Regions from separate parts of the Solwaraspora sp. WMMA2065 genome, predicted to be linked through region 4. Evidence: riboswitches for the same ligand, from Rfam matches in the RefSeq annotation. Region 4 holds a riboswitch; each other region holds the start of a gene.
The links. Region 4 has a riboswitch for cyclic di-AMP ahead of O7610_RS00115 (C40 family peptidase). Riboswitches for the same ligand answer to the same signal wherever they lie in the genome.

Region 1: it holds a riboswitch for cyclic di-AMP, as region 4 does, so the genes downstream of both, O7610_RS18845 (coiled-coil domain-containing protein) here and O7610_RS00115 (C40 family peptidase) in region 4, are expected to answer to the same signal.
Region 2: it holds a riboswitch for cyclic di-AMP, as region 4 does, so the genes downstream of both, O7610_RS12390 (coiled-coil domain-containing protein) here and O7610_RS00115 (C40 family peptidase) in region 4, are expected to answer to the same signal.
Region 3: it holds a riboswitch for cyclic di-AMP, as region 4 does, so the genes downstream of both, O7610_RS22450 (C40 family peptidase) here and O7610_RS00115 (C40 family peptidase) in region 4, are expected to answer to the same signal.

What each region holds. Positions count from the first base shown of each region.
Region 1 is NZ_CP128361.1:4,128,178-4,133,735, reverse strand. It holds gene O7610_RS18850 (glycoside hydrolase family 65 protein) at 1-274, shown strand, start outside; gene O7610_RS18845 (coiled-coil domain-containing protein) at 354-1,370, opposite strand; cyclic di-AMP (ydaO/yuaA leader) riboswitch at 1,373-1,509, opposite strand; gene O7610_RS18840 (potassium channel family protein) at 1,767-2,444, shown strand; gene O7610_RS30920 (fibronectin type III domain-containing protein) at 3,128-3,736, shown strand; gene O7610_RS18830 (winged helix-turn-helix domain-containing protein) at 3,747-4,415, shown strand; gene O7610_RS18825 (sensor histidine kinase) at 4,444-5,558, shown strand, end outside.
Region 2 is NZ_CP128361.1:2,745,610-2,751,167, reverse strand. It holds gene O7610_RS12395 (glycosyl hydrolase) at 1-226, opposite strand, end outside; gene O7610_RS12390 (coiled-coil domain-containing protein) at 632-1,732, opposite strand; cyclic di-AMP (ydaO/yuaA leader) riboswitch at 1,800-1,930, opposite strand; gene O7610_RS12385 (cation diffusion facilitator family transporter) at 2,099-3,007, opposite strand; gene O7610_RS12380 (HelD family protein) at 3,053-5,197, opposite strand.
Region 3 is NZ_CP128361.1:4,922,911-4,928,468, reverse strand. It holds gene O7610_RS22460 (pyridoxamine 5'-phosphate oxidase family protein) at 1-318, opposite strand, end outside; gene dcd (dCTP deaminase) at 446-1,024, shown strand; gene O7610_RS22450 (C40 family peptidase) at 1,185-2,123, opposite strand; cyclic di-AMP (ydaO/yuaA leader) riboswitch at 2,222-2,365, opposite strand; gene O7610_RS22445 (C40 family peptidase) at 2,623-3,666, opposite strand; gene O7610_RS30745 (RNA-guided endonuclease InsQ/TnpB family protein) at 3,953-4,390, opposite strand; gene O7610_RS22440 (GOLPH3/VPS74 family protein) at 4,403-5,092, shown strand; gene O7610_RS22435 (VanZ family protein) at 5,089-5,558, opposite strand, start outside.
Region 4 is NZ_CP128361.1:38,049-43,606, forward strand. It holds gene O7610_RS00110 (sigma-70 family RNA polymerase sigma factor) at 1-552, shown strand, start outside; gene O7610_RS00115 (C40 family peptidase) at 677-1,636, opposite strand; cyclic di-AMP (ydaO/yuaA leader) riboswitch at 1,647-1,784, opposite strand; gene O7610_RS00120 (DUF6232 family protein) at 2,354-2,788, shown strand; gene O7610_RS00125 (helix-turn-helix domain-containing protein) at 2,836-3,717, opposite strand; gene O7610_RS00130 (DUF397 domain-containing protein) at 3,965-4,180, shown strand; gene O7610_RS00135 (DUF3817 domain-containing protein) at 4,306-4,635, opposite strand; gene O7610_RS00140 (hypothetical protein) at 4,661-5,131, opposite strand; gene O7610_RS30520 (DUF6158 family protein) at 5,284-5,558, shown strand, end outside.

The DNA of each region.
Region 1 (5,558 bases), 2.7 Mb from region 4:
TCCCCGGCTGCCGCAGCGGATCAACCGGCTGGAGTTCGCCATGATGTGGCGGGGCCTACGGCTGCGGGTGGCTGTCCAGCACGACGAGGTGACCTACTCGCTGCGCGATGTCGATCAGAACGCCACCGTGGACCTGACCCATCACGGCGAACCGATCACGGTGGCTGCGGACAAGCCGGTCATCCGGGCGATCCCGCCGGCCGGCCCGGTCAGTCCGCCGCCGCAGCAGCCGACCGGCCGCTCACCGGTACGCCGGTCGGCGCGTACCGACTGACAACCTACGTCTCGTGCTGACGACCTGCGTCTCGTGCGGTGCCGGGGCCGGCCCCGGCACCGCACGAGGTGAGGTCAGGTCACAGCAGGGACAGATGTACGTGGTTGGTGTGGTCGCTGTTCGGGTCGCCGCCGGCACCGCTGTACGAACTCCAGCCGGTCGTCGGTGACCAGAACTGCCGGTACCAGATGACGTACAGGATGCCGAGCTTGTCGGCGTTGCGGACCAGGAAGGCGGTCAGGTTGTTGCCGTACAGCCGGTCGTCGCCGAAGGCGTCGCCGCCGAACCCCTGCTGCTGAGCGGAGAAGTCGCAGGCCCGTCCCTTGGGGTGCTCGAACGGTCCGCCGGGGCGGAAGCAGGAGACGAAGCGGGTGAAGCCGGCCTTCTTCGCCTCGTTCAGCGCGTGCATGGTGCGCGGCGTGATGCAGCCGCTCGTGGTGGGGTCGTCCAGGCTGCACGACTGGGACGGCCAGGAACCGTCCGAGTTACGCGGAGCCTGGGCGGCGACCGGCGAGGTGGCCGAGACAAACCCGTTGGTGGCGACCGCGCCGACCAGTTGCAGGGCCTTTTCGGCCTCTTTCTTCTGGCGGGACATCGCCTCGAGTTGCTGTTCCTCGCGGGCCACCTCGGCGTCGATCGCGGCGACCGCCCGAGCGGCCTGTTCGCGGGCCTCGTTGAGCTCCCGGATCCGCTTGTTGTCGTGCATGGCGATCATGTCCAGGCCTTCGGCGCGTTCCAGCAACGTGTCCGGATCGGCACTGTTGAGCAGGACCATCACCGGGGTGATCCGACCGAGACGGTACGAGTTGGAGGCGACCTGGCCGATCTGCGGGGTCAGCGCCGCTATCCGCTCCTCGACTTTTTCCAACTCGAGGTTGAGCTTCAACTGGCGTTTGCGGGACTCGTCGACCGCGGCTTTGGCTTCGACGAAGCCCCGGCCGGTCGATTCGAGCACCTCACTGAGCAATGGCGGGGCGCCTTCGTCGTCCGGATCCTGAGCGGCGGCCGGCGACGCTACGACGAAGCCGGCGAGCAGGGCGGCGACGGCGGCGAGGGCCGCGGCCGTCGGAATCCGCCGGCGGAGGGGTGCGGTCATCCTGTTCCTTTCCTTGGCCGCCGACCGAGTTAGCTGACGGGTTCGGGACGGAACGATCCCTACCGCTGGCGCGGATTCACCCCGGTGGAAACGTGGTTCCCCGGCTCACCCCGGAGGGGTGATTGGGCGGCGGTCACCGCCGGCGCCGGTGGGCGCCGCCTGGCGGAGACCGCGGGCAAGCTTACCGGATCGGTCACCGGCATCAACACCTCGACAATCCTGACTGAGCTGGAATAATCCGTTACCAGACAACGACTTTCGGTGATGTCCACTGTCTGCGTTTGTCGGTGTACGACAAGTCGTGGGACGGGCCGGATATCGCTGCGTCGAGGTTAGCGGCTGACTACAGTGCGTATGAGGAAAAGCGGCAAAGTCCTAGCCTCGGACGGATCCTCGGTGAGAGATGACGATTCCCCGGTCGGGCCGCCGGACGCCGACAGCGTGGCGGTGATCGGCCTCGGGCGGTTCGGTGGTCAGGTCGCCCAGTCCCTGCTCCGCCTCGGCCATCACGTGCTGGGCATCGACGAGCACCCCAAACGGGTGCACCGCTGGTCCGAGCGGCTGCCGAGGGTGGTCGAGGCGGACTCGACCGACGACCAGGCGTTGCGCCAGTGCGGCGTCGCCGACTACCCCCGCGCGGTGGTCGGTATCGGCTCGGACGTCGAGGCCAGCATCCTCACCGTGGTGGCGCTGACCGAGCTGGGTGTCCCGGAGATCTGGGCGAAGGCGATCACCGCCAAGCACGGCCGGATCCTCGCCTCGGTCGGTGCGCACCATGTGATTTTTCCGGAGGCGACGATGGGTGACCGGGTGGCCCACCTGCTGGCCAGCCGGATGCTCGACTTCATCGAGTTCGACGACGGGTTCGCCATCGCCAAGGTCTGCGCCCCGCCGGACGCCACCGGTCGGACGTTGGCCGAGTCCCGGCTACGCCAGCGGTACGGCATCACGGTGGTCGGGATCAAGGAGCGGGACCGGCAGCTGCGGTACGCGGAACCTGAGACGTTGATCCCGCCGGACGCGCTGCTGATCGTCGCCGGGGTGACCGCGGCGGTCCAGCAGTTCGGCCGGTGAACATGGGCGTGACCGCCTCATCACACCTTCATTTCGTGAGCTGATCAGCCGCTGCACTTTCGCAAACTCGTGACTCAGGCTACAGTCCCTGCATGGGAGCGCTTCCATCGATGGATGTGCCCCTGCTGAGGTAGTCGACGCGTGGCGCGGCGATGGCGACATCACCGTGTCAACCGCACAGCTCCCGAGGCTGGCGGCGGGCCAAGCCCGGACACCGCCGCCAGCCCGCGCACCACCTGTCGAGAGGAGGTGGAACCAGAGCCACTCGCGTGGCCCGGCTCCCGCGCGTCACGCACGACCTGGACGCCAAACCGCTCGTGCGTGTTTTGCAACTGAATGGTGGGGACGGGGGTTGCCCTCCCCGTCCCCACGCTAGTCCCCGATTGTTACGGCGGAGAATCGCCGACAAGTCGGGACCGCGACGTCGGTCCGTCCGAGAGTGCTGTCCAGCCTGCCGATGCATCGGCAGGCTTCGTTGTGTGTGTGGGCCTCGGAGCGGCGGCTGAGCTGCCGTGCTCGGTCTGCGGCGACGGTCGGACGCAAGCTCGCTCCACCGGCACCGGAGGTTCGATGCTCGTCGATGAGTAGTGGGCAAGCTCACAGTCGGTCGATCCGCTGGTCCGTCCCGGCGTCCGCACCGAAAGCGAGATGCCCATGCCGCAACCGCCACACCACTGCCGCCGGTGGATCCGGCGCGATCCCGACCACCCCCGGCACCCCGACCGTCGCCGGCCAGCCCGAGCCTGCGCCTGACCATGCCGCCCGGCGACGACCAACCACCCACCGCGCCAAGCGCGCTGACCGCCACCACGATCGGCACCGACTCGGTCACCCTGCGGTGGCAGCCGTCCGCCGACAACGTCTACGTCGCCTGGTACGAGGTGCTGCGGGTCAACCCCGACGGCTCCACCACCCCGGTGGCGACCGCCCCGCAACACCCGCCGACCGGACCGACCGCCCGGGTCGGCGCACTGCAACCGCAGACCGCGTACACCTTCGTGGTGCGGGCCCACGACGACGCTGGCAACACCTCACCACCGACCGAGCCACTGACCGTGCGGACCCAGCCACCTGTGGGGCGCCGAACCGGTCGACCTGGTCCCGCCGGACATCACCGTCGCCAACACGACGTGGAACAGCCGGATCCCGGCCGGCGGCAGCGCACAGCTCGGTTTCGTGGTCAGGTACTCGGCGAGCAACCCGCCGCCGACGACCTTCCTGCTCAACGGCGAGCGCTGCGCGTCCTCGGGTTGACCCTCGTCGAAGACGCGCTGGTGACGGCGGCTTGCTAGCCTCGCCCGCATGCGGGTGCTGGTGGTCGAGGACGACCCCGAGGTACGCAGCGCCGTCGTCACCGCGCTGCGCTCCGGCGGATTCGCCGTCGACCAGGCGGCCGACTGGAGCCAGGCCGACCTGAGCATGAGCATCAACGACTACGACTGCCTGGTGCTCGACCGGATCCTTCCGGAAGGCGACTCACTGCACCAGCTCAGCCATCGACGCCGGTCCGGGCTCACCACACCGGCTCTGGTGCTCACCGCGCTGGACAGCGCCGGGGACCGGATCGCCGGCTTCCAGGCCGGTGTCGACGACTACGTGGTGAAGCCCTTCGTCACGGCCGAACTCGTCCTGCGGGTCCGGGCGCTCTGCCGACGCCGCGGCGCCACCACCCCGCCGCTGCTGCGGGTGGCGGATCTGGAGGTCGACGCCGCCCGTCGGGAGGTGCGCCGGGCCGGCGTCCTGCTGACGCTCACCCGCAAGGAGTTCGCCGTACTGGAGATGCTGCTGGTCCGGCGTCCGGCGGTGGTCAGCCGAAGCGACCTGTTCGAACACTGTTGGGACGAGCTCGCCGACCCCAGCTCGAACGTGGTGGACGCAGTGGTCGCCCAGCTGCGCCGCAAGCTCGGCGAGCCGCAGTTGATTCACACCGTACGCGGGGTCGGCTACCGGGTCGGCGGGGCGCCGTCGTGACCGCCGGCCGAACTGGCGGGGCGCCGCCGTGAACCGCCGCGACCGGCGGGGTGGCAAGCCGCTGCAGACCGCCGACCGGCTGCGCAACCTGCGGATCCGGATCACGCTGCTGGTGATGGCGATCAACGTGGTCGGCCTGGCCGGAATGGGCGCCGTCGCGCTGCTGGTCGACGGGCGGCAGCGGGACGAGGTGGTCGCCGCCGAGCTGCGGCGTACCGCCAGCACCGCCGCCGCCCTGCTCTACTACGAGTCCGGGGCGCTGCAGCTCGACAAACTGTTCGACAACGCGGTCGCCAACGGCACCACCGCCGTCTACGTGTACGAGGCCGGTCGGGCCGACCTCAGCCTGGTCTTCGCGTACCCGGCCCGGCTGCCGGTCGTCCCGCCGGACAACCTGCTGGCACCGGCCCGGACGGTCTGGACCTCCGGCACCGAGCTCGCCGGCGGAGTCGGCGACACCGCCGGTACCCCCACCCCGCTGCTCGCCGTACCGTTCCAGCACGCCGTCACCGGGGCGGTGGCCGGCGCCGTCGTCGTGCTCGGCGACACCGGGCCGGCCGAGACCGCCAACCAGCGGCTGGCCCTGGCCCTGGTCGCCGGCGGCGTCAGCTTCACCGCGCTGGCCGGCGCCGGCGGTTACCTGCTCGCCCGCCGCGGCACCGAGCCCATCGCCGACGCCCTCAACCAGCAGGAACGGTTCGTTGCCGACGCCGCGCACGAGCTGCGCACCCCGTTGACCGTGATCCGTGCCGTCTCCGAGACCGCGCTGGCCGAGCCGCAGCGCCGCCCGGCGGCGCTGCGCCAGGTGGTGCGCTCCGCCGACCGGCTCGCCGACTCGGTCTCCGTCCTGCTCACCCGGGCCCAGCTCGTCGCCGGCCTGCGTGACCTGCGCCGGGAGCCGTTCCGCCTGGACCAACTGGCCGAGGAGGTGCTGACCGACACCGTCGTCGCGCCGCACCGGGCGGTGCCGGTCACCGAGGCCGTGGTGGCGTACGGCGACCCGGCGCTGGTCCGGATCGCACTGCGCAACCTGATTCAGAACGCGGTCCAGCACGGTCGGGCCGCCGACCAGCCGGCCGAGATCCGGCTCGAGGTCACCGCCGGACCGCCGACCGTCCGGGTACGTGACCGCGGCACCGGGCT
Region 2 (5,558 bases), 2.7 Mb from region 4:
CCGTGACGTACTGCCGGGGGTTGGCGGAGATGTTTCCGCAGGCGGTCGGGGCGGCGGCGCCCGCCGGGCGGGTGGTGGTGTAGCTGCCGGCGCCGACGGTGGCGGCGTCGGCGGTGCGCAGTACGCCGAAGATCAGTCCGGTCGCGGCCAGCGCTGTCACGGTGGTGGCTGCCAGGATCCGGCGCGGCGTACGACCTGTTCGCGCGCCACGGATCGACAGGTTCATGGTGCCTCCGGGTCGGGTCGGGCGCGGTCCACGATCGCGAAAATTCGCGCCCGTCAACGAGTTATTGCCAGGAGGTCATCAGAGATGCGGGCTTCTGTCAATATCCCGACATGAAGTTTCGTGTATTCGGTACGGGGTCGTGGTGGTCTGTTGACAGCCGCGCCGGTGCTGCTGTAAACCTCTCGGTGAGAGCGCTCTCTCTCCTCATGGGCTGCATGTGCTCTGCGTGAGCCGAGTGCGACTGCATGGCGGTAGAGCGCTCTCGCGTGGTCGCCGGTGACCGTCGGCAAATATGCCGATCGGTCTGCCGCTGTTGCGCAAATGACTCCGTACGCTGATTCCGCCGCGAAAAGAAAACGGGGGCGGACGGCCACCGACGTGGCCGTCCGCCCCCGATCGCGGACGTCAGTACACCGACAGGTGTACGTGGTTGGTGTGGTCGCTGGACGGGTCGCCACCCGCACCGCTGTACGTCTTCCAGCCGCTGCTGGGCAGCCAGATCCGCTTGTACCAGATCACGTAGAGCACACCGAGCCGGTCGGCGTTGTTGATGTAGTAGTTCGCCAGGTTGTCGCCGTAGCTCTTGTCACCGCCGGTTGCCACTCCACCGAAGCCGTTGGGCTGGGCGGCGAAGTCACACGCCCGGCCCTTGGGGTGCTCGCCGGAGCTGCCGTTGCGGAAGCAGGACACGTAGCGGGTGAAGCCGGCAGCCTTCGCCTGGTTCAGGGCGTGCAGCGTACGGGGTGTGATGCAGCCGGAGGTGGTGGGGTCGTCGACGTTGCATGACTCGGCCGGCCAGGAGCCGTTCGCGTTGCGTGGTGCCGGAGTCGCCGACGCGCTGGATGACCCGGATCCCGACGACCCGGTGCCGGAGGATCCGGACCCCGACGACCCGGAGCCGGAGGATCCGCTGGCGGCGGCCTGCTCGGCCTCCTCCGCCGCCTGCTGCCTCGCCTGTTCCTCCGCCTGTTCCTCCGCCTGCTTCTCGGCGGCGACCGCGACGGCCAGGGCCCGCTCCGCCTGGTTCCGGCGCTGGTCCATGATGGTGACCTGCTTCTGCTGCTCCCGAATCTCATGCTCGATCGCAGCCTTGGACCTGGTTACCTGGTCACGGGTGCGGTACAGCTCGCGGAGCTGCTTCTCCTCGTTGGCGGTCACCGCGCTCAGCGCCGCCGCCCGGTCGACGAACCCTTCCGGTGAGGTGCTGTTGAGCAACGCGGAGACCGGGCCGAGCCTGCCGTTGCGGTACGCGCGGTCGACGATGTGTCCGACGTTCCTGTTCCGTTGCTCCAGCTCAGCACCGACCGTGGTGAGCTGCTCGGACAGCTTCTTCTGCCGGCCCTTCGAGTGGTTGAGCGCCGCCTTGGCGTCGATCCAGCCCTTGGAGGCCGCATCGAGCTCCTTGCGCAGGCTGTCGGTGCCTCCCTCGTTGTCGACCCGGTCGGGCCGGTTGGCGGGCAGGGCGGCTCCGGCCGGCGAGCCGATCGGGGTGCCGGTGACGGCCATCAGGGCGGCGGTCAACGCCGCCAATAACGCGAATCGGGTTTTTCTGTGGACTGTGCGCGACACTGTGCATTCCTTCCGTCAGCCGCCGACCGGGTTAGCTGACGGGTTCGGGACGGAAGATCCCTACCGCGTGACGCGGATGCACCCCAGGTACGTGGTTCCCCGGCTCGCCGTACGGCGATTAGGCGACGGCCTCCGCGGGCGCCGGAGGGGCGCCGCCCGAGCGGAGACCGGGGCCGAGACTACCGGTTCCTCGGGCTGCCGTCCCGGCATCGATAGGTCTGTTATATCCAGAAAAATCAGAAATATACGTAGATCGTAGTTGTCAACGTCGCGGTAAGGTCACGAAACTTAAGCATCTGCTAATCACCAGTCAGCCGGTCCGCAGGAGTCGGCGGGGGCCAGCGGCTCGATCTGCAGCGTCGCGTGCTCGATACCGAACTCGTCGTGCAGGGCCGCCCGGGCGTCCCGCAGTACCGTGCCGATCTCGGCTGACGGGGTCACGGCCAGGTGTGCCGAGGCCACCTCCATGCCCGGGGTGAGCGTCCAGACATGCAGGTCGTGCACGTCGCAGACGCCCGGCACAGCGGCCAGCCGGCTGCGAACCCGGTCGACCTCGACATGCTCCGGCGCCGCCTGCACCAGGATGCGCAGCGCGGCCCGCGCCAACCGCCAGGTACGCGGCAGGATGAACGCCCCGACACCGACGGCGACCAGCGGGTCCACGTACCACCAGCCGGTGGTGGCGATCACCGTGGCGGCCACCAGCACCCCCACCGAGCCGAGCAGGTCACCGAGCACCTCCAGGTAGGCGCCCCGTACGTTGAGGCTCTCCCTGGCCCCCTGGCGCAGCAGGGCGAAGGCGACGATGTTGGCGAGCAGTCCGGCGATCGCCACCACCAGCATCGGGCCGACCATCACCGGCTCCGGATCGGCGAACCGGCGAGCCGCCTCCACCAGAACGTAGAGTGCGACCCCGGCGAGCAGTACGGCGTTCGCCAGCGCGGCGAGCACCTCGAGGCGGTAGAGGCCGAAGGTGCGCTGCGGCTCCCCGGTCGGTCGTCGGGTCGCGGCGATCGCCGCGAGCGCCATACCGATGCCGAGTACGTCGGTGAACATGTGCCCGGCGTCGGACAGCAGTGCCAGGGAGCCGGTCGCCAGCGCGGTGACGGCCTCGACGACCATGAAGACCGCCAGCAGGGCGAAGGCGGCCCAGAGGCACCCGTAGTGTCGCTGGCCGGTGCTCCCGGCACAGTGATCGTGTCCGACTCCCACGCCTGCCACCCTCCGTTGCCCGGCGTCTCGTCGGCAGACTAATGCTCACATGGCAATATGTGCAATCGACTCCTGGTCGAGGTCGATGGTGACCAGCCGCTGGGTCGCCCGGGAGAGCGCGACGTAGAGCGTGCGCACCCCGGCCTCGGACTCGGCGCGGATCTCCTCGCCGGCCACCAGCACCACCGCGTCGTACTCCATGCCCTTCGCCTGCAGGCTCGACACCACCTGCAGCCGCGAGGTCGCCAACCCGCCGAGCCAGCCGGCGACCTCGTCGCGCCGGGTCACCGGGGCGATGACGCCGACCGTCCCCTCCACCGCCGCCAGCATCTCGGCGGTCGCGGCGCGGACGGCGGCCGGCAGCGCCGCCGCGGAGACCCGGTCCCGGCGCGGTGCCACCCCGGTCGCCCGGACCGCCGTCGGCAACGGGGCGTCCGGGGCGACCTCGCGGATCGCCCCGGCGGCCAGTTCGAAGATCTCCGCTGGGTTGCGGTAGTTCGTGGTCAGCTGGAACTCCCGCTGCGGTCGCCGCCCCAACGCGCGGTCCCGGGCCTGGGCGAGCTCGGCCGGATCCCCGGTCCACGCGGTCTGTGCCGGATCCCCGACCACCGTCCAGGAGGCCAGCCGGCCCCGGCGCCCGACCATCCGCCACTGCATCGGCGACACGTCCTGCGCCTCGTCGACCACCACGTGGGCGTACTCCCGGTAGTCGGCCGGCCGCTCCCGGGCGGTGACGCGGGCTGCCCGCTCCCGGTCGGCGAAGGTCGTCACCTCACGTACCCCGCCGGCCACCCGGAACGGATCCCGGTGCTTGCGGCGGGGCTGCGGCGGCCGGCCGAGCAGTTCGTCCAACTCGTCCAGCAGCGCCACGTCCGCGATCGTCGGTCCGTGGTCCACCAGGTCACCGAAGGCGTCGGACAGCACCGTGATCTCGGCCGGGTCGAGCACGCCTCGCGCGTACCGATGCAGCCGGCCCGGCCGGGCCAGCCAGCCCAGCACATGTCGCGGCAGCAGCCGGGGCCACCAGGCCCGCAGGAAGTCCCGGAAATCGTCCCGGTCCGACAACTCGTCCTCGAACTCGGCCTGGCCGGGCAGCCGGGCCGGGGCCACCAACTGCCGGGCCTGCGCCCACAGCGCCTCGAACAACCCGTCGATACCGGCCCGCCGGACCTCGTTGCGCCGGGCACCCCGGGGCAGCGCCCGGGCCCGGATGCCGTCCAGCTCCGGGCCGCGTAGCCGCAGCAACTGCCCCCGGTAGAGCAGACGTAGCTCGGTCGGCCCGTCCGGTACCGCGTCACGTACCGCCCGTTCCAGCACCCGCCGCATCCGTAGCGACCCCTTCAGCACGGCGACCGCCGCCGGATCCGTCCGGGTCGCCGACACCCCCGGCAGCAGCGACCCCAGCGACCTCAGGGTGGCGCTGTCCTCACCCAGGGCCGGCAGCACCGCGGCGATGTACTCGACGAAGACCCCGGTCGGGCCGACGACCAGGATGCCGCCGCCGGCGAACCGGCTCCGGTCCGAATAGAGCAGGTACGCCGCCCGGTGCAGCGCGACCGCGGTCTTGCCGGTGCCGGGGCCGCCCGAGACGATCGTCACCCCGGTGGCGGGCGACCGGATCGCCTGGTCCTGCTCCTGCTGGATGGTGGCCACGATGTCGCGCATCCCACGTCCCTTGGCCCGGGCCAGGGTGGCCAGCAGCGCACCGTCGCCGACCACCCGCATCCCGGCCGGCGCGGCCGCCGGATCCAGCAGGTCGTCGGAGACGCCGGTGACCCGCTCGCCCCGGGACTGGATGGTGCGCCGCCGCACCACGCCCTGCGGTCGGGCCGGCGTCGCCTGGTAGAACGCGGCGGCGGCCGGGGCGCGCCAGTCGACCAGCAGCGGCTCGGCCCGCTCGCCGCGCACCCCGAGCCGACCCACGTACAGCACCGCGCCGTCGCGTAGATCGAGCCGGCCGAACACCAGCCCTTCGTGCTCGGCGTCGAGCAGATGCCGCCGCCGGGCCGCGTGGAAGACCATCGCGTCGCGCTCCACCAGGGCGCCGACGTTGCCCACCCGGGCAAGGCGGTAGCCGTCCCGCTCGGCGCGTACCGCGTCCTGGCGTAGCTGCGCCAACCGGGCGTACACCCGGTCGACGTGCCGCTGCTCGGCGGCGATCTCCTGGTCCAGCGTGGTGGCGTCGGTCAACGCTGCGGCTCCTGGGCGAGGGCGGGCCAGCCGGGGCAGGGCGGCCGGTCCGCCGGCGGACGGTCACGGCGCCGGGCGGCGACGACGGAGCGTGGTGCCCCCGTCAGATGGTCCGACCCGGCAGCCTTACGACGTTACCGTCCGCGCGCCAACCCGGCGCCGGCTCCCAGGGCGCCGGCGAACCTCGATCCGCCTCAGCAGGGGGCCGCCCGGCGAAGGTGGTCACCAGGTACGGCCGCCCTGCCGAGCACCTCGACGAGGGCGGCCGGCACCCGGTCCGGTCGTTGCCGCTCGACCGCCCGCGCAGCACCGCTCCGTCCGGCAGCCGGACGCTGAACTCCTGAGGCCTGCCCACCGAGTC
Region 3 (5,558 bases), 1.9 Mb from region 4:
GAGCCGACCCACCTTGGCCGGATCGGTGACCGGATGCGCCCGACCTGCCAGGTACGCCTCGTCGTCTCTCTCCTCCGGCGGGAACGAGTGCAGCGCGTACCGACCGTCCCGCTCCAGGTCACGCCGCTTCGGCGAGTCGATGATGAAGCAGAACAGCCCACTGTCGGTGATCACCGGGGAGACCGGGTGCACCCGGGGACCACCGTCGGCTCGGACGGTGGCGAGGTAGCCGAGGCCGGGACCGTACTGCTGCATGAGGAGTCGGATCGCCGTGGCCAGGCGGGGCTCGTCGGCTGCGAACTCGGACCAGGTTGCCATGCGGTGATTCTATCGAACATGTGTACGAAGAGATAGTGGGATCGCCCGGCCACGCCGATCCGGGTACGTTCCGGCCAGGACACCGGCCGCACGGTCACACCGGCCGCACGGTCGCTATCGTGTGACGATGCTCCTCTCCGACCGGGACATCGTCGCGGAGACCAAGTCCGGCGGCCTCTCCCTCGAGCCGTTCGAATCCTCGCTCATCCAGCCGTCGAGCATCGATGTCCGGCTCGACCGGTATTTCCGGGTCTTCAACAACCACCTGTACACCCACATCGACCCGGCCACCCGGCAGGACGATCTGACGTCCCAGGTCGAGGTGCCCAGCGGCGACCCGTTCGTCCTGCACCCCGGTGAGTTCGTCCTTGCCTCCACGCTCGAGGTCGTCTCGCTCGGCGACGGCCTGGCCGCCCGGCTGGAGGGCAAGTCGAGCCTGGGTCGGCTGGGCCTGTTGACCCACTCCACCGCCGGCTTCATCGACCCCGGCTTCTCCGGCCACGTGACGCTGGAGTTGTCCAACGTGGCGAACCTGCCGATCAAGCTCTGGCCCGGGATGAGGATCGGGCAGTTGTGCATCTTCCGGCTCTCGTCGCCGTCCGAGCATCCGTACGGGTCGGCGGTCTACGGATCCCGGTACCAGGGGCAGCGTGGGCCCACTCCGAGCCGGTCCTGGCAGCGGTGGCGCACCTGGCCGACCAGCTGAACCGGCTGGGCTGTCGGAGAGCCGACCCATTGGCGGCGGGCAGGCGAAAGGCGCCCTCCCAAGCCGGGGGGAGACATGGGAGGGCGCCTTTCCGGTGGCCGGTGCTGCCGCTTGACGGGGGGATCAGCGACACGCGCCAGGCCATGGGGAGGAGTGAGGTCTAGCCGGGCCTGCCGTAACTGTGCACACTCGAACCGATCTTGCGCATCTGCACCGGTTCGCCCGCCTGGGAGGCGTGCACGATCCAGCCGTTACCCACGTACATGCCGACGTGGGAGAGCCCGCTGTAGTAGAAGATGAGGTCGCCGGGGCGCAGCTGGTCCCGGCTCACATTGGCGGTCACCTGACGCTGCCGGGCCGCGTTGTGTGGCAGTGAGACACCGGCCTGCCCCCAGGCGGCCAGGGTGAGACCGGAGCAGTCGTAGCTGCCCGGTCCTGCCGAACCCCACACGTACGGCTTGCCGATCTGCGCGCAGGCGAAGGTGACGGCCTTGCCGGCCGCACCGCCGGGGTAGGTCGCCGGGCAGGGCGCGGGACGCAGCGAGCCGAGGGTGTTGGTCGAGCCGTACGCCTCCAGGCGCAGGTCCTGCAACCGGTCGACCTCGGCGTCGATCTCCTTGGCCTTCGCCGCCAGCTGGGCCTCGGTACTGGTCAGCTCGACGATCAACTCGTCGAGCGGGGCCTTCTTCGCGGCGTACTCGTTCCTGAGGTCGACGACGGCCTGCACGTCACGGGCCTGCCGGCGGGCGAACTGGTCCAGCAGCTCGAGCTGGTCGGCGAGGTGGGTCGGCTTGCCGTTGGTGAGAATCGCGTTGAAGACCGACGGGCTACCACCCTTGTACGACCGCGCGGCGAACTCGCTGACCCGGTCCATCGCCAGGTCGATCTGGATCTGCAGCGGCTTGATCTTCTTCTGCAGTTCGTCCGCCTGCTTCTTCTTGGCGGCGAGATCCTGCCGTACGGCGTTGTGCCGTTCGATCGTCGGTTCGAGCTCGGCCCAGACCTCGTCAATCTGCGACTCGATTTCGGCGACGGTCGGCTGCGCCTGCGCCGGCGCTCCGACCAGCAGCAGACCGACGCCGGTGGTGGCGGCGATCAACGCGGTGAGTATTCGTCGAGGGTCGTGCGGCGTTCTTCGCCGATGGTCGCGGCTGGACCACCGGAGGTATCGCCGAGGGGCGCTCGTAGCCACCGGACTCCTTCTCCCCAGACCGCCTACCGGGTTAGCTGACGGGTTCGGGCGGAAAGGAGACGCCCTACCGCAGGTGGTCTGCGGATTCACCCCGGGAGTGCCGTGGGTCCCCGGCTCGCCGTCAGGCGGCGATTAGGTGGTGTCAGGTCGAGGTCAACCCGGTTGGTTGACGTCCTCCCGACTCGACGATCCCCAAGGTTAGAGAGCAGCGTTCTCGCTACGCAAGCGAGAACACAGACTATCTCATTGAGTACGCGGACGATTGCGCATCGTGCATAGGCTGCCATCGTTCAAGCGTTCGAATTTTGCTGGGCGGACCGGCCCGTTCAGACCGGTCCGACCGTACGTTCGGCTGGCCAAAGCACGTCACTCAGATTGCCCTGGCGAGCGGGCTGACCTGCTGCGATCAGCCGACCCGCTTGAATCCGGCGAGCGGCATGTTGTCGATGTTCTCCATCTGCACGGGTTGACCTGCGCGTGGAGCGTGCACCATCAGGCCATTACCGATGTAGATCCCCACGTGATGCAGATCACTAAAGAAGAACACGAGATCCCCTGGTCTGGCGTTGGCGCGACTGACCGAACTGCCCTGATTCCACTGAGTTCCGGTGTAATGCGTGAGACTGACACCGGCACTTGCCCAGGCATACTGGGTCAGGCCGGAACAGTCGAACGCGTTCGGCCCGGTGGCACCCCAGACGTACGGCTTGCCGAGTTGTGCACACGCGGTGCGTACCGCGGTCCCGGCGGCTCCACCGACCGACACCGCCGGACACGGGCCGGAGGCACCAGATCCGCCGGTGTAGCCGGTGGACTGGTACGCGGCGTTTCGCGCCCGTTCCAGGCGCTTGATCTCGGCGTCAATGGTCTTGCGCTGCTCGGCGAGCGTCTTGTCCTGTGCCTGCTGCTTCGTGATCAACTCGTCCAGCGTCTGCCGTTCGGCGAGATAGCGGTCGCGGGTCTCCAGAACGGCGGTGATCTTTTCTTGCCGACGCTTGGAGATCCGGTCCAGCACCACGAGCTGATCCGCCAGGCTGGTCGGTGATCCGGTCCGGAGGAGTGCGTTCAGCTCGCTCGACGGCCCGGTCCGGTAATAGCGGTTGGCCACCTCACCGATCTCGTCCGCCGCCAGGTTGGCCTGCAGCGACAGCGGGCGGATCTTCTCGTCGAGCGCAGCCGCCTTCTTCTCGTTGGCCTTGAGCTCGCTGTGCACCTTGTTGTACTGCTCGATGACCGGTTCCAGTTTCAGCCACTGGGCGTCCAACTCGGCTTCGATCTCAGCGAGCGTCGGCTCGGCGTGAGCCGGAACAGCCGGGAAGACCAGTGCGGTTACGGTAAGCAACAGCGCAAACGCGATACGCTGAAGAACTCGTACACGCGGATGCTCTCCGCGTCGATATGGGGACCCACTGTGACGATGGATGTGCGAGTTTGCGAGCGCACGTGCCATTGGCAGCGACTCCTTCAATGGTCGATCGCTGGGGCCTCACGGGCGGGGGTACGGAGGCCGACATCCGCAGCGGTCGGTGCATCACCTTATTGGAAAGCGCGGCGTTCGTTCAAGACCGCCTGCCGTCTCTGCTTCATTGCAAGCAGCTGCTCGTCGCCGCCTGCAGCCGCTGCTTCTCTCGCAGCTACCGTTTCTCCTGCAGGCACCGGGCTGGGCGGTTAGCGTGTTGACTTCCTCCCCGCCCTGGAGGAACGGGGATTCCCTGGGTCGCCCCAGGGGGTTCCTGCTACACCGACGACCGCCCCGTCCGAGAGGAGGACTCCTGGTGAGGTCTCACACCGCCTCCACAGGCAGTCACGGAGAGCCCCTCCGCGAGGATCGTCTGGGTTTCACGAACGAGCCGAGTGGTCAACTTGTGCAGGTGATCACGGCGGCGGTCGGCGCTCCGGGCATGAACCCGGGCCACCGCCAACCGGGCCTTGGCCCGGTTGGCCGAACCTCTGGCCCTGCGTGCGAGGTTCCGCTGGGCGCGGGCCAGCCGCTGCCGGTCACGGTGTTCATGTCTCGGGTTGGGGATCTTCTCCCCGGTCGACAGGGTGAACAGGCTGTCGAGGCCGGCGTCGACCCCCACCACGGCAGTGGTGGCCGAGGAAGGCGAGGTCGTGCCTGCCCTGCTTCCGCAGGGGTTCCGGTTCCTCCCCGGCCGCAACGCCGGAGTATCCACGGAAGGACTTTGATGACGTCGCTCAGCCTCGCGGAGGAGCTGGTCCTGCTCAGCTATGACGATTCCGGGACCGCGACCGTCGCTTCCCCCGAGCTCGACTATGCGGTCGCCGGGGCGGTGTTGTGCGACCTCGCCGTCGGCGGGCAGATTTCGATCGACACGGACGGCCGGGTGCAGGCCGGCGACGATCCCGGCAGCGGGTACGCGCCCGGCAGCGACCCGGGTCGGAAGCTGCTCGACCGGGTACGGACCAGGATTCTGGCCGAGCCTGGCCGCGCGACCCGCGACTGGGTGGTCGATCTGTCCCACGGTGTAGTCGACGAGGTACTCAACGGGCTGGTCGTCTCGGGGGTGCTCCGCCGGGAACGGGACCGGGTGCTCTGGGTGCTGCCCCGGACCAAATTCGCTCCGCCGGACGGCGGCGAACCGCCCGCCGAGACGGAGACCCGGCGACGGCTGGCCGCCGCCGAGCGCGGCGCCGGACCGGTCGGACCACGTACCGCCGCGTTGGCCTGCCTGCTGAACGCACTCGACGTGCCGGACGTCGGTGCTGCACCACCTTTGGACGCGCGGCGCCGGCCGCCCGCAGTGCTCGGGCCGGCAGCCTGGCCGATCGCTGCGACCACCGACGTCGTCGCCGGGTACCGGGCAACGGTCGCCCGCAGCGTCTTCACCGCCACCGACGTCGCGACTGGCAGCTAGCTGACCTTGGTAGGTGACGGCGCGAACCGCCGCCACAGCAACCGGACCACGCCGCCGCCGACCGCCCCGATCAGCACCCCGGTCGCGTTGTTGACCCAGTCGTAGCCGACACACTCACGGCCGACGCCGAGCACCGCCTGGCCTACTTCGACGACCACCGGGGCCAGCAGGAGCAGCCCGGTGGCCAGCGCTGGCCGGCGGACCGCCAGCACCGTGCAGAACGCCAGTGGTACGAACATCGCCACGTTGCCGACCCGTTCGCCGAGCGAGTCGACGGTGACCAGCCCGGACCACAGCACCGCCGGATCGGTGAGCGACCGGAGGCACGCGGCGAAGACCTCCCCGTCCGGGCCGGAAACGGAGACCCCGGGGGCGAGCGGTACGCCGGACCCGGTCGGTGCCGGTGGCAGGGTGAGCGCGGCGATCGCGGCAGCGCCGAGAAGCATCCCGAGCGTCGGCCAGCGTG
Region 4 (5,558 bases):
TCCACCTACGCGACCTGGTGGATCCGGCAGGCCATCAGCCGGGCGATCGCCCAGCAGGAGCGGACCGTACGGCTTCCGGTGCACCTTGTCGAGGACGTCAACCGGATGCGCAACGTCGCCCGCCAGTTGACCCGCGAGCTCGGTTCGGACCCCGAGCCGGAGCAGATCGCCGCCTCGCTCGGCGTGCCGGTCGAACGGGTGCACGAGCTGGTGCGGTGGTCGCAGGACACGGTGTCGTTGGACACCCCGGTCGGCGACGACGGCGACACCAACCTGGGCGACCTGGTGGCCGACAGCGACGCCCCGTCGCCGGAGGACATCGTGCTGACCGGGCTGGAGCGGCAGCGGATCGAGGGTCTGCTCAACCACCTGGACGACCGGTCCGCCGGCATCATGCGGGCCCGGTACGGCCTGGAGGACGGGCGGGAGCACTCGCTGACCGAGGTCGCGTCGCGCTTCTCGCTGTCCCGGGAGCGCATCCGTCAGCTGGAGATCCAGGCACTGGGCCGGCTGCGGGAGCTGGCCCGGGCAGAAGGGCTGCAGGCCGCCTGACGAACTGACCGCAGGCGACCTGACCCGCCGACGAACCGACAGACTACCGACGAACTGCCGACGGCCCGGCATCCGCGCTAGCGGATGCCGGGCCGTCGGCAGTTCGTCGGGGCGAGCGACCGGGTCAGCGGACCCGGCCGTAGCCGTACGGTGGCATCATGTCCACGCTGGCCAGCTCGACGGTGCGGCCGAAGGTGGGAGCGTGGATCACCTGTCCACCGCCGACGTACAGGCCGACGTGGGCGAGACCGTTGTAGAACACCAGGTCACCGGGCTGCAGTGCGCCACGGTTGATCTTCGCGACCACGTCCCACTGCATCGCCGCGTTGTGCGGCAGGCTCTTGCCGGCGGTACGCCAGGCGGCGAGCGTCAGGCCTGAGCAGTCGTAGCCGTTCGGGCCGCTGGCGGCCCAGACGTACGGCTTGCCGATGGCTCCGTAGGCGAACTCGACGACCGAGCCGGCGGCACCGGACACCGACGGTACGGTCCCGGTGTACGACGAGCCGGTCTCGCTCGCGGCACCGTACGCCCGTTCCCGCTTGTCCATCAGCTCGTCGATGTCCGCTTCGATGCTCTTCTTGCGGTCGGCGAGCTCCTTGACCTGGGCGTCCTGCTTCTTCAGGGCTGCCTGCAGCTTCTCCTGCTCGGCCAGGTAGGTCAGTTGGGTGCTGGTGAACTCGCTGAGCCGCTGCTGCCGGTCCCGGGCCAGGTGGTCCAGGGTGCCGAGCCGGTGGATGAAGCTGCCGGAGGTGCCGTCGAGCAGGGCGGTCGCGGTGCTCAACCCGCCGGTCTTGTACGCGTTGACCGCGATCTGACCGACCTCGGTCTGCGCTGCCGCGAGTTCGGCCTGCAGCGGGCCGAGCTTGGCGTCGATGTCCTCGGCCGCCGTCCGGGTGGCCTTGGCCTCCTCCCTGAGCCGGTTGTACGACTCGACGACCTTGGCCAGCTCTTCGGATTCCTTGTCGATCTGCTGCGTGAGTTCGCTGACCGTCGGCTGGGCGGTCGCGGCGGTCGCCGGTACCACCAGGCCGAGGCTTACGCCGGTCAGCATCAGGGTGCGCAGCAGAATCCGCGCTGTTGACAAGAACGCAGAACCCTTCTTCCTGGCCGCCTACCGGGTTAGCTGACGGATTCGGGCGGGAAGTTCGCCCTACCGCGGTGGACCGCGGATTCACCCCAGGTGCCGGTGGGTCCCCGGATCGCGACCGTGGAATCACTGGCTGTAACGCCAGGTAATCTCGCTACGGCGATTCGGCGGCACTGGACCGGCATCACCGCTTCCCGGTGACTGGCGACCGGACCAGCCGGTCCAACTTAGCCGCAAGGGTTGCGACCCGGAAAGTGCTGCGATCGTGATCCGCGGCATGGAACTGACTGGGGCCCGGTGACAGTTACTGGATGTGACGGCTGGCTGCTCTGGGCAACATCTCCCTGCCTTCGTGTAATCGGTCGACTGCGGTGCGTCGTCATTGGCGGGCGGTTGATCAACTGCGAATAATGCGTCATTAGTCGGTCTACGCGGTTGTTGTCATTGTGCTATACGGATAAATGGGGATGGAAGGTCTGATTCGTCATCCAGGAAGCGGCCTGCCGTACGTCATTCTGCTAGGTGGCAGAATGACTACCTTCCATCGAGTAGCTTGCTGTTTGCACAATGGACCCGCAAGGTCAGCGCCGCACGAGCCCTTCGGAGGCAGCTATGCGTGCTACTCGCCAGACCCCACCCCGACGCGGTTCCCCGGTACCCGCCCCGTCCGGCCCCAGTGTCGGACGGGCCTTCTACCGGCAGCCCGGTATCTGCGTGACCGGTGAATGGTTCGTCGTGGCCGGCCGGCGGTTCGCCGTCCGCGACCTCACCGAACTCCGGACCGCACGAGGTGCCCGCGACCGTCTCACCGGCCGGGTGATCGTGGTGACCGCCGTGACCCTGACGGCGGTCGCGGTGACCGTCGGCTACACCCGCGGGTTGGATGAGGTCAGCGCGGGTGCCTACCTCGCCATGCTGGCGGCTGCGTTCGTGCCGGTGGCGGTCGCCTGGCTCGGCGACCGGTTGCGGCCGCGGGCGTACGAACTATGGGGCCGCCACCAGGGACTGCTGGTGCTGCTGTTCAGCACCGACGACGAACGCCAGTACGGCCAGGTGAGCCGGGCGTTGATGCGGGCCCGGGAGATGTCCCGGCTGGCCGGTCTGTCCGAGCCGGTCACCATCGAGCCGTGGATGCCCGACCAGCGGTGAGCGGGCCCGGCCGCCGTGGCGGTCGTCGGCGGGCTGGTCAACGTCGGTCAGCCCGCATCCGGCCCGTCCAGTCGACGGGCGAGGTCGTGCAGCATCGCCACCGAGTCGGCCGGCGACAGGGATTCCGCCCGTAGCCGGTCGAACACATGCTGGTACGGCCGGACCTCGTCGGCCCGGTCGATGACCTCCTCGACCAGAGCGCTCTCCACGTACACCACATCGGCGTCGGCCTGGTCGGCGAAGTGCAGGATGACGAACGGACCGAGCACCGTGTTGCTCCCGGCGGTGAACGGCAGCACCCGGACCGTGATGTGGGGCGCCGCGGACATCTTCGCCACGTGCTGGAGCTGCTCGCGCAGCACCCGCGGGCCGCCGGTCATCCGGCGCAGCGCCGCCTCGTCGATGATCACCTCGATCTGCGGCGGGTCCGCGCCGAACAGCACCTCGTGCTGGCGGGCCAGTCGGATCTGCACCCGTCCTTCGATCTCGGCTGCCGGTACGTGGTGCGGGCCGTCGGCCGGGATCACCGCGCGGGCGTACTCCTCGGTCTGCAGCAGGCCGGGGAAGCTGATCGGCTGGAAGTAGCGCAGTGCCGACGCCTCCGCCTCCAGACCGATGTAGGCCGCGTAGGCGGCCGGCACCCGGTCCTTGTATCCGCTCCACCAGGCGCGCCGTCGTGCCGCCCGGGCCAACTCGACGAGATCCTGCACCTGCTGCTGGTCGCGTACGCCGTACAGGTCCAGCAGGGCCTTGACGTCGTTGGTCGAGATGCTGACCGACCCCGACTCGATCCGGATCAGCTTCGACAGCGACCAGTCCATTTGAGCGGCGACGTAGTCCTGGGTCAGCGCGGCGGCCTCGCGTGCCCGGCGTAGCGCCGCACGCAGCCGGCGACGCCCGATGGTCGGGCCCTGGTGTCGGGCAGACATGGGAAACGCTCCGGGGGAGTGCCTAGCAGTGTGCTACCTGGCTGGTTGCCACCCTGTTGCACGCTACACCGCCGCCGTCAGGTCTGCTAAGGACGGCCGGCCCCTCCGCATGGTCCGGACGGCGGTTCCGCCGGCTTTCCCGGTGTCGCCCAGTCGCGTCAGCAAGATCGAGAACTGGTACAGTCCGCCCGATTGCCTGCGTGCTCTGATGGCAAATTTACTGATTTATCCTTATTAAGGAGTCTGGGTGACTGTGACCAGCACTGCCGGTCCGGCGTGGCGTAAGAGTCGCCGCTGCGAGGCGACGACCTGCGTTGAGGTAGCCGAGATCGGCCCGGCGGTCGGGGTGCGCAACTCCACCGACCCCGGAGTGCACCTGGAATTCTCGGCCGCTGCCTGGTCGGCATTCGTCGCCGGGCTGTCCGGTGCACCGACCAGCTCCGGCGGCCACACCACGGGTTGATCCGACGCCGCACATGGCTCGGTACCACGGCCGCCGGCAACGTCGGCCGTACGCCCCGGCCGGGTCGGCCCGACCGGTGCCGGCCCGGCCCGGGGCGCTGTCAGCCGGCCACCGCCCGCCCGGTGTCAGCCGGAGAACACCTTGTCCGGCTCGGTACGCGGTTGCCCGCCCGCCCAACGGACGACCACCCGCTCGGCGTAGAACGACACGAACGGCACCGTCCCGGCCAGCATGATCGCCAGGATCCGGCCGAGTGACCAGTTGGCCCGTCGGGCCAGGTCGAACGCGGCGACCAGATAGACCATGTAGAGGAACCCGTGCGCCGGCCCGACCGTCTCGACCACGATGGCCTGGTCGAACAGGTACTTCAACGGCATGCCGACCACCATCAGCAGGATCAGCACCACGCCGACCACGTACGCGATCAGTCGGTACCGGGTGAGTGCGCCTGACACTGTCGTCCGTCCTTCTCTCTTCCGGTCAGCCCGGGTAGTCGCCAGCCCTGGCGTGCGGGTTCGCGTTCAGCCAGGCCAGGTAGTCGTTGTAGGCGGCCAGGTCCGGATCCTCCAGGCCGGGAGCAACGGTCGCGCCGGCGGTGGACCGGACCCGTACCGGTCGGCCGAACGCCTCGTCCCGGTGCCCGCTCCGCCGCGGTGCCCGGCTGTGCGGTGCCCGGCTGTGCGGTGCCCGGCTGTGCGGTGCCCGGCTGTGCGGCGACGGCGACCCGTCGTTCGAGCCGGGTGCGGCCCGGCGGGCCTGGCGCACCTCGCGGACCCAGATGAACACCACGAACGCCGCGAAAACCGGCCATTCCACCGCGTACGCCCAGCTCAGCGTGTTACCGGCGGCGGCCCGGCTGATCTGCCACCAGCCGAGCGCGAGGAAGCCCGTCACCAGCGCCACCGCCACCAGGTGCCGCAGGATCCACGCCGGGGTCCACAGCTGCCGCATGCAGGGAAGCGTACCGGCCGGCCGTCGGCTTCTCCGACGAGCCGTCGTAGTCAGGTGCGTGACCGCCGGCAAGCCGGGTGCCCGGTGTTTGCCGCCGGCCAGCAGGGGAACCCTACGACGGTAATGCCTCGTCGACTCCCCGGAGGCCGGAGATGACGGATTCAGCGCGGTACGGCAGTTACTCCCCGGCAGCGGCCGGTCGGCCATTCGAACCCCGGCCGGACCATCCGCCCGGTGCCGACCGGCCCTGGTCGGCACCGGGCGGACCGGGTGCCCAGACCTGGGTCGACACGATCGACGAAACCGGGATCGACCCGGTGGAGCTGGCCGACGACGAACTGCTCCGTGAGATCGGCAGCCTGCACCGGACCCGGCTGGACACGCTGCGGCACGGTACCGACGCGGCGCTGGCCAACCACCTGCACCG